One region of the Pseudomonas sp. CMR5c genome, then DNA from elsewhere that is predicted to be linked to it. Evidence: predicted binding sites of a transcription regulator. Region 1 holds the regulator's gene; the other holds the start of a gene.
What was found. The regulator FliA, encoded in region 1, starts transcription of late flagellar genes. The targets are predictions, from matches to a motif close to CTAAAGTTTNNNNNNNNNNNGCCGNTAA.

Region 1 (7,242 bases):
TGGATTCCCGGTGGTTTGCAGTGACCTGCCGGGGTTTCGTAATGAGTTGCCGGTGACTCGGGTGCCTAATCGTTTCGACAGTTGGATCGAAGCCATCCGTATGCATCTGGCCGACCCGCAAGCCAATGCCCGGGCAGGGGATGTGTTGCGCGAGGCGGTGCGGCGCGATTGGCTGCTCGATCGGGATGGGTTGGTGGCCTGGCGCAACATCTGGCTTCCGGATTGACTCCGGCGGCCCAGCCATTTTGTATTTCTTGCCTGAAAACCAGTAGTGCATGTTGATTCACTAAAAGTTGGAGAGCTTTTTGCAGTAGCCGCCCTGTGCCGCTTCAGGCGTCAAAAGTTTGCTTTACGGAACGGGGTAAATCGGTGGATCGCACTCAGTTAATCAACACGGCTCGCAGTAACCTGGCCGACCTTGGTCGGGGTAATCTGGGTGTGCCGGTGCTGTTGTTGGTCATGCTGGCCATGATGATGCTGCCAGTACCGGCGTTCCTGCTGGATGTGTTCTTCACGTTCAACATCGCCCTGTCGATCGTGGTCCTGCTGGTTTGCGTCTACGCCCTGCGACCGCTGGATTTCGCGGTATTCCCCACCATCCTGCTGGTGGCCACCTTGTTGCGCCTGGCACTCAACGTGGCCTCGACCCGGGTGGTGATGCTCCATGGGCAGGAAGGGCACGCCGCCGCGGGCAAGGTGATCCAGGCCTTCGGCGAGGTGGTGATCGGCGGCAACTACGTCGTGGGTATCGTGGTCTTCGCGATCCTCATGATCATCAACTTCGTGGTAGTGACCAAGGGTGCCGGGCGGATCTCCGAGGTGAGCGCGCGCTTCACCCTGGACGCCATGCCCGGCAAGCAGATGGCCATCGACGCCGACCTCAACGCCGGCCTGATCGACCAGAACCAGGCCAAGGCGCGCCGCGCCGAAGTGGCTCAGGAAGCCGAGTTCTACGGCTCCATGGACGGTGCCAGCAAGTTCGTTCGCGGTGATGCCATCGCCGGCTTGCTGATCTTGTTCATCAACCTGATCGGCGGTATGGCGGTCGGTATCTTCCAACACGACATGACCTTTGCCGACGCTGGCCGGGTCTATGCCTTGCTGACCATCGGTGACGGTTTGGTGGCGCAGCTGCCTTCGCTGCTGTTGTCCACCGCGGCGGCGATCATGGTCACCCGTGCCTCGGGCTCCGAGGACATGGGCAAGCAGATCAACCGGCAGATGTTCGCCTCGCCCAAGGCCCTCGCAGTGGCCGCCGGGCTGATGGCGGTCATGGGCGTGGTGCCGGGCATGCCCCATGTGTCTTTCCTCAGCCTGGCCCTGGTGGCCGGCGGTGCGGCGTACCTGCTCTGGCGCCAGCAGAACCAGGCTAAGGTCCGCGCCGAGGAAGAGCTCCAGCGCCAGCAGGACCTGCTGCCCTCGCCGGCACGGGCCATGGAGACCAAGGAACTGGGCTGGGACGACGTGACCCCGATCGACATGATCGGCCTGGAAGTGGGTTATCGCTTGATTCCCCTGGTGGACCGCAACCAGGGCGGGCAACTGCTCGCGCGGATCAAGGGGGTGCGCAAGAAGTTGTCCCAGGACCTGGGTTTCCTCATGCCCACCGTGCATATCCGTGACAACCTCGACCTGGCCCCCAGCGCCTACCGCCTGACGCTGATGGGCGTGATCCTGGCCGAGGCCGAGATCTATCCGGATCGCGAACTGGCGATCAACCCGGGGCAGGTCTACGGCACCCTCAATGGTATCGCCGCCCGGGATCCGGCCTTCGGCCTGGAGGCGGTGTGGATCGAGATCAGCCAGCGGCCCCAGGCCCAGTCCCTGGGCTACACCGTGGTCGACGCCAGTACCGTGGTCGCCACTCACTTGAACCAGATTCTGTACAAGCACTCCAGCGAACTGATCGGCCACGAAGAGGTCCAGCAACTGATGCAGGTGCTGGCCAAGAGTTCGCCGAAGCTGGCTGAAGAGCTGGTGCCGGGCGTGCTCTCGCTCTCGCAGTTGCTCAAGGTGCTGCAAGCCTTGTTGGCCGAACAGGTGCCGGTGCGTGATATCCGCAGCATTGCCGAGGCTATCGCCAACAATGCCGCTAAGAGTCAAGATACTGCCGCTTTGGTTGCTGCGGTGCGCGTCGGATTGTCTCGCGCCATCGTCCAAAGCATTGTAGGTACTGAGTCCGAGCTGCCTGTGATCACCTTGGAGCCAAGGTTGGAACAGATTTTGCTCAGCAGTTTGCAGAAGGCAGGACAAGGCCAGGAAGAAGGCGTTCTGCTCGAGCCAAGCATGGCAGAGAAGCTGCAGCGTTCGCTGATCGAAGCGGCGCAGCGTCAAGAGATGCAAGGTCAACCGGTGATTCTGTTGGTGGCGGGTCCGGTCCGCGCCATGCTCTCGCGGTTCGGTCGTCTGGCCGTCCCGGGTTTGCATGTGCTGGCGTACCAGGAAATTCCCGACAACAAGCAAGTGACCATCGTTGCGACAGTAGGGCCCAACGGCTGAGGTAGTGGGTTATGCAAGTTAAGCGTTTTTTCGCCGCCGATATGCGTCAGGCCATGAAACTGGTTCGTGATGAGTTGGGGGCCGAGGCTGCCATCATCGGCAACCGCCGGATCGCCGGTGGCGTCGAGCTGACGGCGGCCCTGGATTACAAGTTGTCGGCCTTGTCGCCACGGATTCCGAACGTGGAGCTCGAAGACGAGCTGCGCAAGACCCAGTCGCGGATCGTTACCGCCCAGGCCGAGCTGAGCCTGCGGGGCGAAGGTGACACTGCCTCGATCAGCAATCGCCAGTTGTTCGCCGGCCTGCCGCTGACGGCAGCCGAGCCCTTGATCGAGCCAACCCTGACCGAGCGCCCGCGCCCGGCTCCGGCCCCGGTCGCGCCGGCGGTGGACAATCGTGCCCTGGACTCCATGCGCTCCGAGCTCAACGGCTTGCGCGAGCTGCTGGAAGTACAGCTCGGTTCCCTGGCCTGGAGCCAGTTGCAGGGCAGTCGTCCCGAACAGGCCAACCTCTGGCGCCGCCTGCAGCGCATCGGCTTGTCCGGCCCGCTGGCTCGCGACCTGCTGGCCCTGATCACCGATATCGACGAGCCACGCCAGGCCTGGCGCATGCTCCTGGCCCATCTGGCGCGAATGATCCTGACGCCGGAAGTCGAGCCTCTGGAAGAGGGCGGGGTGATTGCCATGGTCGGTCCTGCCGGCATGGGCAAGACCACCACCCTGGCCAAGCTCGCGGCCCGCTACGTGCTCAAGTACGGCGCGCAGAACATTGCGCTGGTGAGCATGGACAGCTACCGCATCGGCGCCCAGGAGCAGCTCAAGACCCTGGGGCGGATCCTCAATGTCTCGGTGACCCATGTCGATCCTGGCCAGTCCCTGGCCCAGGCCCTGGACCCGCTGCTGCGCAAGCGCGTGGTGCTGATCGATACCGCAGGCCTGCAGGCCAGCGATCCGGCGCTGCGCATGCAGCTTGAAAGTCTGGCCGGCCGCGGGATCCGCGCGAAGAATTACCTGGTGCTGGCCACCACCAGCCAGAAGCAGGTGCTGACCGCCGCCTACCACAGCTACAAGCGCTGTGGTCTGGCCGGGTGCATCCTGACTAAACTGGATGAAACAGCCAGCCTTGGCGAGGTGTTGAGCCTGGCCATCAGTCATGAATTACCGGTTGCCTATCTGACCGATGGCCCGCGGATTCCTGACGACCTGCACCTGCCGCGTCGGCACCAGCTGGTGAGCCGCGCCGTGAGCGTGCAGATGCAGGAAGAACCCAGCGAAGAAGCCATGGCCGATATGTTCGCTGACCTGTACCACAACCCGGCCAAGCGGGTCGGCTGAGGTACTCATGAATAGATTGCAGTGTATCTACATCGATGGTCTGCCAGGCATTGTTCTCACGGTGAACACGCAGCCAGTTATGTGGCCCCGTCTAAGTAAGACAAGGTAAAGAAAGAACATGGGCAGCATGCATCCCGTACAGGTGATCGCGGTGACCGGCGGCAAAGGTGGCGTCGGCAAGACTAATGTGTCAGTGAACTTGTCCCTGGCTCTGGCTGAGCTCGGTCGACGGGTCTTGCTGCTGGATGCCGACCTGGGATTGGCCAATGTCGATGTCCTCTTGGGCCTGACCCCCAAACGCACCCTGGCCGATGTCATCGAAGGGCGCTGCGAGCTGCGCGACGTGCTGCTCCAGGGGCCGGGTGGCATCCGCATCGTTCCGGCCGCCTCGGGCACCCAGAGCATGGTGCACCTGAGCCCTGCCCAGCATGCCGGCCTGATCCAGGCCTTCAGCGACATCGGCGACAACCTCGATGTCCTGGTGATCGACACCGCTGCGGGTATTGGTGACTCGGTAGTCAGTTTTGTCCGCGCGGCCCAGGAAGTGCTGCTGGTGGTCTGCGACGAACCCACTTCGATCACCGACGCCTACGCGCTGATCAAGCTGCTCAACCGCGACTACGGCATGAACCGCTTCCGGGTCCTGGCCAACATGGCCCAGAGCCCCCAGGAAGGGCGCAACCTGTTTGCAAAGTTGACCAAGGTCACTGATCGCTTCCTGGACGTGGCCTTACAATATGTCGGCGCAGTTCCCTACGACGAAAGCGTGCGCAAGGCCGTGCAAAAGCAGCGTGCGGTCTATGAAGCCTTTCCCCGTTCGAAGTGTGCATTGGCGTTCAAGGCCATCGCACAGAAAGTCGATACCTGGCCGTTGCCGGCGAACCCACGCGGGCATCTGGAATTCTTTGTCGAGCGGCTAGTGCATCAAACAGCGGGACCGGTGCTATGACTGCCAGTGGCTACAACCTCTACAAGAAGTCGGCGCGTGACAGCCAATACGAACTGATCGAGCGCTATGCGCCTCTGGTCAAGCGTATCGCCTATCACCTGCTGGCGCGGTTGCCGGCCAGTGTCCAGGTAGAGGACCTGATCCAGGCTGGGATGATCGGTTTGCTCGAAGTGTCGACCAAGTACGACGCGAGCAAGGGCGCGAGTTTCGAGACCTACGCGGGTATCCGTATCCGTGGCGCGATGCTCGACGAGGTTCGTAAAGGCGACTGGGCACCGCGTTCGGTGCACCGTAATACGCGCATGGTCAGTGATGCCATTCGCGCAATTGAAGCTAAAACCGGTCGTGACGCTAAAGATCACGAGGTTGCGGCCGAACTTCAATTGAGTCTCGACGATTATTACGGGATTTTGAACGACACCCTGGGCAGCCGGCTGTTCAGTTTCGACGACCTGTTGCAGGACGGCGAACATGAAGGGCTGCACGAGGATGGCGCCAGTGCTCATCTCGAGCCGTCACGGGACCTGGAGGATGAACGCTTCCAGGCCGCGTTGGCGGATGCGATTGCCAATTTGCCGGAGCGCGAGCGACTGGTGTTGGCGCTGTACTACGACGAAGAGCTGAACCTCAAGGAAATCGGTGAGGTCCTGGGGGTCAGCGAATCGCGGGTCAGCCAGTTACACAGCCAGTGCGCGGCCCGTTTGCGGGGGCGTTTGGGGGAGTGGCGAGCGCGCTGACAGGCAGTGTGGGGACACTGCGCCCAAGACCGGTCAGGCCTTGCGCCTTGCCGGTTTTGCAGTATGTGCTCCATGCAGTCGTTGCGTGTTATGCCGGATTGATTGAATGGCGCGTCCAGGAACTGGATGCGTTTAAGACTGCTTGGAGGTCGAATTGGACAAGAACATGAAAATCCTCATCGTTGATGACTTCTCAACGATGCGGCGGATCATAAAAAACCTGTTGCGTGATCTGGGTTTCACCAACACGGTCGAGGCCGACGATGGCACTACCGCCATTCCGGTACTCAACAGCGGGAGCATCGACTTTCTGGTAACGGACTGGAACATGCCGGGCATGACCGGTATCGATCTGCTGCGCCATGTGCGCGCCGATGAAAAGCTCAAGCACCTGCCGGTACTGATGGTGACTGCCGAAGCCAAGCGCGAGCAGATCATCGAAGCCGCCCAGGCCGGCGTTAACGGCTATGTCGTCAAACCATTCACGGCCCAGGCGCTGAAAGAGAAGATCGAGAAGATCTTCGAACGCATCGGTTGAGATGCGTAGCCATTCCGCCACGGGGGAGCTATGGAGCATAACGAATCTTCACTGGGCGACTTTGAGTCGACCCTGAAAAAACATGCGCTGGAACTGGTCGAGAGTCTGGAGAAGGGCAAGTTCGGCGAAGCCGTGCAACTGATCCATGAGCTCAATCAGACCCGTGACCGCGGCCTGTACCAGGAAGTGGGCAAGCTCACCCGCGAGCTGCATAGCGCGATCGTCAATTTCCAGATTGACCCGCACATGCCGCAAGCCGAGGAAGTTTCACAGATCACGGATGCCACCGAGCGCCTGTCCTATGTGGTCCGGCTGACGGAAGCCGCAGCCAACCGCACCATGGACCTGGTGGAGAGCAGCACCCCGCTGGTCAACGGCCTGAGCACTGAAGCCCAGGCCTTGAGCGTGGACTGGGGCCGCTTCATGCGGCGCGAGGTCGGTGCCGAGGAGTTTCGCGAACTGGCGCGGCGGGTCGACGGTTTTCTGACTCGTAGCGAGCAGGAGACCCGTACCATCTCCGGCCACCTCAACGACATTCTGCTGGCGCAGGATTACCAGGACCTCACCGGCCAGGTGATCAAGCGCGTGACTCAGTTGGTCACGGAAGTCGAAAGCAATCTGCTCAAACTCGTCTTGATGGCCAGCCAGGTCGATCGTTTCGCTGGTATCGAACATGACCGCGCATCGATCCTGGCGGAAAAAGATCCGCAAAAACATCTCGCCAAGGGTGAAGGTCCGCAGATTCATGCCGATAAACGGGAAGACGTTATGTCCGGTCAGGACGATGTTGACGATTTGCTTTCCAGCCTTGGATTCTAGGAGCACCCATTAATGAGCTTCGGCGCCGATGAAGAGATCCTTCAGGATTTCCTGGTTGAGGCCGGCGAGATTCTAGAGCAACTGTCCGAACAATTGGTCGAGCTGGAAAGCCGGCCAGATGATGCGGATCTGCTCAACGCAATTTTTCGCGGTTTTCACACTGTTAAAGGGGGCGCCGGCTTCCTCCAGCTCAATGAGCTGGTGGAGTGCTGCCACATCGCCGAGAACGTTTTCGACATCCTGCGCAAGGGTGAGAGACGAGTCGACTCGGAACTGATGGACGTGGTGCTCGAGGCTCTGGACACGGTGAACAGCATGTTCGGCCAGGTCCGCGAGCGTACCGAGATCACTCCTGCGACACCTGAA
Region 2 (7,242 bases), 3.3 Mb from region 1:
GTGTGGACAGGCACCTGGATACCGCGTTCGCGGTCAAGGCCGGACAAGTGCTGCGTTTCGACTTCCCCAAGGCCGGGGCCCGGGCCTACCTGGCGGTGGCCGGTGGCATCGATGTGCCGCTGGTGCTGGGCAGCCGTTCCACCTATGCCCTGGGCGCCCTGGGCGGTTTCCAGGGGCGGCGCTTGGCGGCTGGCGATGAGCTGCCGGTGGGGATCGCCGGCGGCAAGGGCCGCCCGGGGGCCAGCCTGCCCATGGCGCTGCGCCAGTCCCTGGGGGGCGAGATCAGTCTGCGGGTGGTGCCGGGGCTCTATTACGAACGCCTGAGCGAGGGGGCCAAGGCGAGTTTCTTCGCCGAACCCTGGACCGTGGGCTCGGAGGCGGATCGCATCGGCTATCGCTTCAAGGGTGGCAGTGCCCTGGGCTTCCAGCCTCGGGAGCAGCCGTTCGGTGCCGGCTCCGATCCGTCGAACATCGTCGACAGTTGTTATCCCATCGGTTCGATCCAGGTGCCGGCGGGGCTGGAGCCCATCGTCCTGCATCGGGATGCGGTGTCCGGTGGCGGCTACGCGATGATCGGTACGGTGATCAGCGCCGACCTGGACCTGGTGGGGCAGATGCAGCCCAACCAGAAGGCGCGCTTTATTCCGGTGACCCTGGAAGAGGCGCTGGAGGCCCGGCGTTCCTACAAGAAGAAGCTGGCTTGCCTGAGCAAGCTGTTTGCGTCCTGATCCACCCGTCCGTGGCGGCTCACGCATCGTGTAGCCGCTGCCGCAGGGGACTGCCGGCTAGAACAGTTGGGTGAACAGCCAGTACAGGCTGCCGGACAGCAGGATCGCCGCCGGCAGGGTCAGCACCCAAGCCATGGCCAGGTTGCGGATGGTGCGCATCTGCAAGCCGCCGCCGTTGGCCACCATGGTCCCGGCCACCCCCGACGACAGCACGTGGGTGGTGGACACTGGCAGGCCGAACATGTCCGCCGCGCCGATGGTCAGCATCGCCACGGTTTCCGCCGAGGCGCCCTGGGCGTAGGTCAGGTGGGTCTTGCCGATCTTCTCGCCAACGGTCACCACGATGCGTTTCCAGCCGACCATGGTGCCCAGGCCGAGCGCGATGGCCACCGCGATCTTCACCCACAATGGGATGAAGCGCGTGGCGTTGTCGATCTGCTGCTTGAACAGTTGCAGCTTGTCGCGGGTGTCCTGGTCGAAATGGCCGACCTGGTTCTTGTCCATCAGGCGGATGGTTTCACTGGTCAGGTACATGTCGTTGCGCACGTTGCCCATGGCTTCGGCCGGAACCTTGGACAGCGAGCCATAACCCTTCACTTCATTGCCGATGGCACCGGCCAGGGCGGCCAGGGCCGGCACCAGTTCGGGCGTGGCTTGCTTGCTGCGCATGTATTCCGAGAGCACTGCGCGAGGATCGGCCGGCACCGCCTGTGGGGAGCTCTTGGCCAGGGCTTGCTGGGTGACTTCGGCCACGGCGGCGAACTGCAGGGCCTGGTCGGCGGGCATGGTGCGGTTCAGGGCGTAGGCCATGGGCAGGGTGCCCACCAGGATCAGCATGATCAGGCCCATGCCTTTCTGGCCGTCGTTGGAGCCGTGGGCGAACGACACCCCGGTGCAGGTCAGGATCAGCAGAGCGCGAATCCACCACGGTGGCGGGGTGTCGCCCTTGGGCGCCTTGTACAGCGCGCGGTTCTTGACGAACAGGCGCAGGGCCAGCAACAGCAGGGCGGCGAACACGAAGCCGATCAGCGGCGAGAACAGCAGGGCATAGCCGACCTTGGTGGCCTGGCCCCAGTCCACTCCGCTGGTGCCATCGCGGCCATGCATCAGGGCGTTGGCTACGCCGACGCCGATGATCGAGCCGATCAGGGTATGGGACGACGAGGCCGGCAAGCCGAGCCACCAGGTGCCGAGGTTCCACAGGATGGCGGCGATCAGCAGGGCGAAGATCATGGCGAAGCCGGCGGAAGAGCCCACCTGCAGGATCAGTTCCACCGGCAGCAGGGCGATGATGCCGAAGGCCACTGCGCCGCTGGACAGCAGCACCCCGAGGAAGTTGAACAGGCCGGACCAGACCACCGCGAACTGTGGTGGCAGCGAATGGGTGTAGATCACCGTGGCCACCGCGTTGGCGGTGTCGTGGAAGCCGTTGACGAATTCGAAGCCCAGGGCGATCAGCAGCGCGACGCCAAGCAGCAGGAATGGGGTCCAGGTGGTGACCGTGGTGCCCAGTTCGTGCATGTCGTGCATCAGGCTGTAGGCGGTGAACAACAGGCCCAGGGCCAATACGGCGAAGAACACCACCAGGGTGAAGGGGCCGGGTTTCTTATCCAGTTGCGGTTTGGCGTCGACGCTGGGGGAGGCGACGGTCAGGGAAGGGGTGGCCATTGCTGGACAATCCTGTGGCTGGAAGGAATGGCTTCCATGATCGTTGCCGAATGTTACAGGCAGACTGCCCCAGGTCATGGTTTGTGCAATTGACTGGCCCGTTGATCCGTTTGCCCCCCGGCGGCTCGTGCCGAGCCGTGCGCAGCCGGCGGCAGCGGCTACACGAAGCGGGGCTGCGGATACGGTGGTGCTGTAGCCGCTGTCGAGCGTCAGCGAGGCGCGTACGGCCGCGGGGTCAGTAATCCTGGCGTTTGCGAAAGGCCCAGCGCCCGGCGATCACGGTGAAGGTGACCACCAGCGCCACCAGGATCCAGAAGCCTTCCGGATCGCCGGAGAAGGGAATGCCGCCGACGTTCATGCCGAAGAAGCCGGCGATGATGTTGATCGGCAGGGCCAGCACCGTGACCACGGTCAGGGTGAACAGGGTGCGGTTGCTCTGCTCGTTGAGGTTGGCGGCGATTTCCTCCTGCAGCAGCTTGATCCGCTCCCCCAGGGCCGTGAGGTCGCTGATGATCAGGGCGAACTCCTCGGTGGACTTGCGCAGCTCCTTGACGTCGTCCTTCTGCAACCACGGCGGCGGCCGGTTGAGCAGCCGCAGCAGCGAGCCCGGCTCCAGGGCCAGCAGCCGTTGCAGGCGCACCAGTACCCGGCGCATGGCTCCCAGTTCGGCACGGTTGGCCGAGACCCTGGCCGCCAGCAACTGGTCTTCGATCTGGTCGACGCTGAGGCTGGTCTTGCGCACGATCTGGGTCAGCACCTCGCCCTGGTCCCGTAGCAGGTGGACCAGCAGTTCCAGGGGCGAGCGGAAGTGCTCGCCGGCCTTGACCGAGGAGCGCAGCTTGTCCACCGAATGCAGGGGTTGCAGGCGGGCGCTGATGATCAGGTTGCTGCGCACGCAGACCCACAGGGTGGAGATGTCCGAGGACAGCATGCTGCTGAAGTTGAACACCACGTCGTTGACCACTGCCAGCAGGGCCGAGTCCACGTGCTCGATGCGGGTCGAGCGCGAACCTTCATGCAGTGCTTCGAAGAATTCATCGGGCAGTTGCAGGTGGGCCTGCATCCAGCGCTCGCAAGCGGCATGGGCCAGGTTCAGGTGCAGCCAGAGAAATTCATCCTGGTGTTCGGCAGATTGCAGGGCTTGCAGGGCCTTGGCCGAATCCATTTCGCGACCACGTTCGCCGGGGCGGAAGCGGTAACCATAGAGCAGGCCAAACAGATCGGAATCGCGGTGACTCTGGTCGATGCTGTGGTTCATGGGGGCTCGCAGGAGGGACAGTGCCCGCGCGGGTTTCACAGGTTCACTTGAGCCACATCATGGCAATGCTTCTTGACGGTTTTGTGACAATTGAAAGTCCATGATTCGCCGCGTTATACCGGCGGTCGGCGGCTCTCAAGAATGTGTCGTCGATGCCGATCACGCTCACATGCCATGCGCATTCGAGCCGTCTCGAATGCGCCCGACAGGGACGTTCGGACTTACGCATGCCTTATCGGGCCTGCTCCATCCCTGCCATGAGATCTTCTCGATGTTTTTGCAAAAATCCCTGAGAGGGCAAATTCTTGCCCTGCTGAGTGGCAGCCTGTTGGCGATGCTGTTGATCGCCCTGGCGTGCTTTCAATTGCTGTCCAATGGCGTGCAGAGCTACCGCGAGCTGATCGAAGGTCCGCTGCACAGTTCGCAACTGATCGACGAGGCCAACCTGCAGTTCAAGATCCAGGTGCAGGAATGGAAGAACGTGCTGCTGCGAGGCAAGCAGCCCCAGGAAATGAACAAGTACTGGCAGCAGTTCGAAGATCGCCAGCGCGACGTGCAGAACATCCTTGGCGAGCTGGCACAGACCCAGGGCCTGGAGACCTCGCTCAAGAGCCGGGTCCAGCGTCTGGCCCAGGAGCATCTGGCCCTTGGCCAGGCCTACCAGAAGGCCCGTGATGCCTATGTGGCCGGCGGTGCCGATCCGAGTGCCGGCGATGCTGCGGTGAAGGGCTTCGACCGTGCCGCCAGCGAGCAGATGAGCGAGCTGGTGGTCGAGTTGCGCAAGCAGGGCCAACAGCAGTCGTTGCAGATCAGTGCGGCCGCCGATCGTACGGTGTGGCTGGGTATCCTGGTGATGCTCATTTCCGGCTTGCTGATCGGCCTGCTCAGCCTGTGGCTGGTCAACCGTAGCCTGGTGGAGCCGATCCGCCAGTTGATCGACTATGTGGCCCAGCTCAGCCGTGGCCAGTTCTCCCAGCGGGTGGACAACACTCGCCAGGACGAGCTGGGCAAGCTGGCCGCCGCCGCCAACACCCTGCGTGACTTCCTCGCCCAGACCTTCACCAGCCTGCAGCGCAGTGCCTCGGACCTGGATACCTCCAGTGGTGAGCTCAACTCCATCGCGACCTTGATGTCCCAGGGCACCAATGACCAGTTCAGCCGCACCGACCAGGTGGCCACGGCGATGAACGAGATGTCCGCCACCGCCCAGGAAGTGGCGCGCCATGCCGCCGATGCCGCCCGGGCCGCGGACGATGCCGACCAGTCGGCGCAGCAGGGCGAGCAGGTGATGCAGAGCACCATCGACAGCATCACCCAGATGCGTGGCGAGATCGCCAACACCGCTACGGTGATCCGTCGCCTGGAAGCCGACAGCGGCAGGATCGGCAAGGTGCTGGAAGTGATCCAGGGCATCGCCGAACAGACCAACTTGCTGGCCCTCAACGCGGCCATCGAGGCGGCCCGGGCCGGCGAGGCGGGACGCGGTTTCGCCGTGGTCGCCGATGAAGTGCGCAGCCTGGCCCAGCGCACCGCGGCCTCGATCACCGAGATCAACCAGATCATCCAGACCGTGCAGACCGGCGCGGTGGATGCCGCCCATGCCATCGAGAGCGGTCAGTCGCGCAGCGAACAGAGCGTGCAACAGGTGACCGAGGCTGGGGCCATGCTCGAGCGCATTACCCAGGCGGTGGAAGCGATTCGCGACATGAACCGGCAGATCGCCACCGCCGCCGAGGAGCAGACCTCGGTGGCCGAGGACATCTCGCGCAACCTGACCGAGATCACCTCCATCGCCAGCACCAACCTGGACAACGTCCAGCGTACCGAGGCGGCGAGCCGCAACCTGCATGTCCTGTCGGGCCAGCTGAACGAGGTCACGGCGCGCCTGAGCGCCTGATCCCTGGACCCGCAAAGCACAAGGCCGCGCCCCTTGTAGAGGCGCGGCCTTGTGCTATCTGCAGGTTACTGGTCTTGCTTGTTGGCCAGGACCTTGCCGGTCTTGGCATCCAGGTCCACATCCCACTCGATGCCTTTGCTGTCACGCAATTCCACCTGGTAGACGTAGGCGCCGCTGGCGGTCTGTTCCAGCTCGGTGTCGGTGATGTTGGCGGCGCTGGTGCCGGGATGCTGGGCCAGGGCGGCCTGGTTGAGTTTCTCCAGGTCCATGATGGCGCCCGACTTGAGCAGGCCCGGGATCAGGTCCGGGCGGACATCGGCCTGGGCCAGTCCGGCGCTCAGGGTCAGGGCGGTGGCGGCCAGCAGTGCGGAGAATTTGCTCATGGATGATTCCTTCGGGGGTGATGGGTTTGGATGGGCACAGGTTAACCAGCGCAACTTAATTCACCCTTAATTCCCGCCACCGATTGCGCCGTTTGTTCAAGCCTGCGGGCCTGGCTGGCCGGCAAGCTGCTGTCTCCTTATCGATGGAGACAAGACGGATGAAACGAATGCTTGCGTGGTTGTATGGGCCGCTGTTCTTCGGTGGCTTCATCGGCGCCGGTGTCTGGTGGATGGGCAGTGCGGGTGGCTCGGCGGCGGGCCTGCCCTGGTTGTTCCTGGGGGCCCTTGGCGTGTCGTTCCTGGCGGAGTGGGGCTTGCCTTACGAGCCCGCCTGGAACCGCTCCCACGGGGACCGGTTGCGCGACTGCCTGCACGCCGTGGTCAACGAAGGCTTGAATGCCATCGGCCTGCTGGCGCTGCCGGGGCTGGCGATGCTGCTGGCCCACGATGGCTTGTGGCCCCGGGACTGGCCGCTCTGGGGACAGCTGTTGCTCGCGGTTACCGTGGCCGATTGCGGGATCACCCTGGCGCACTATGCCAGTCACCGTTGGGCCTGGCTCTGGCGCCTGCATGCGGTGCACCACAGCGTGCAGCGCATGTATGGCTTCAACGGCCTGCTCAAGCACCCCTTGCACCAGTTGCTCGAAGCCTCGGCAGGGCTGTTGCCGTTACTCATACTGGGCATCCCGCTGCCGGTGGCACAGCTGCTGGCACTGGCCATCGCCATCCAGTTGCTGTTGCAGCATTCCAATGTCGACATGCGCCTTGGCGTACTGCGCCTGGTGTTCGCCTGGGCCCCGGTGCACCGCTTCCACCATATGAAGTACGGGCGTGCCGGGGATGTGAACTTCGGTCTGTTCTTCAACCTGTGGGACTGGCTGCTGGGCACCACGTTCTATCGGCATGATTACCCGATGCGTCCGGGAGACCTGGGCATCGGCAGCCGTCCGGACTACCCGGCGGGGTACTGGCGGCAACTGCTGGAGCCCTTCAAGGTCCAGCGTTACAGCGCCGAGCCCAAGGTGCCGCAAGCCCTGCGTCGGCAGGTCAAGCCAGCAGGCGGGGCCTGAGATGCTTGAGGGCCTGGCCGGCGGTGACGCCGAATAGTGCTTTCAAGGTCCGGGAGAAGTGCGCGGCGTCGGCGAACCCGGCGCCGTGGGCCGCCTGGGTCATAGCCTGGCCCTGGAGCATCAGGGCCATGGCCAGGCGCAGGCGCCGCCACAGCACCAGGCGGCGTACCGGCAGGCCCACGTCGCGGGCGAACAAGCGCTCCAGCTGGCTCAGGGACAGGTTGGCCTGGGCCGCCAA

Region 2: C4K40_RS23530 (methyl-accepting chemotaxis protein) is a predicted target of FliA. The motif match lies at 3,789-3,816, and genes of this name have one in related genera.

The regions. Positions count from the first base shown of each region.
Region 1 is NZ_CP027705.1:1,801,232-1,808,473, forward strand. It holds gene C4K40_RS08405 (glycosyltransferase) at 1-226, shown strand, start outside; gene flhA (flagellar biosynthesis protein FlhA) at 370-2,499, shown strand; gene flhF (flagellar biosynthesis protein FlhF) at 2,511-3,833, shown strand; gene fleN (flagellar synthesis regulator FleN) at 3,952-4,782, shown strand; gene fliA (RNA polymerase sigma factor FliA) at 4,779-5,519, shown strand; gene C4K40_RS08430 (chemotaxis response regulator CheY) at 5,686-6,057, shown strand; gene C4K40_RS08435 (protein phosphatase CheZ) at 6,088-6,876, shown strand; gene C4K40_RS08440 (chemotaxis protein CheA) at 6,889-7,242, shown strand, end outside.
Region 2 is NZ_CP027705.1:5,134,116-5,141,357, reverse strand. It holds gene C4K40_RS23545 (biotin-dependent carboxyltransferase family protein) at 1-728, shown strand, start outside; gene C4K40_RS23540 (inorganic phosphate transporter) at 786-2,396, opposite strand; gene C4K40_RS23535 (transporter) at 2,632-3,654, opposite strand; gene C4K40_RS23530 (methyl-accepting chemotaxis protein) at 3,926-5,551, shown strand; gene C4K40_RS23525 (PepSY domain-containing protein) at 5,617-5,934, opposite strand; gene C4K40_RS23520 (sterol desaturase family protein) at 6,093-7,004, shown strand; gene C4K40_RS23515 (AraC family transcriptional regulator) at 6,982-7,242, opposite strand, start outside.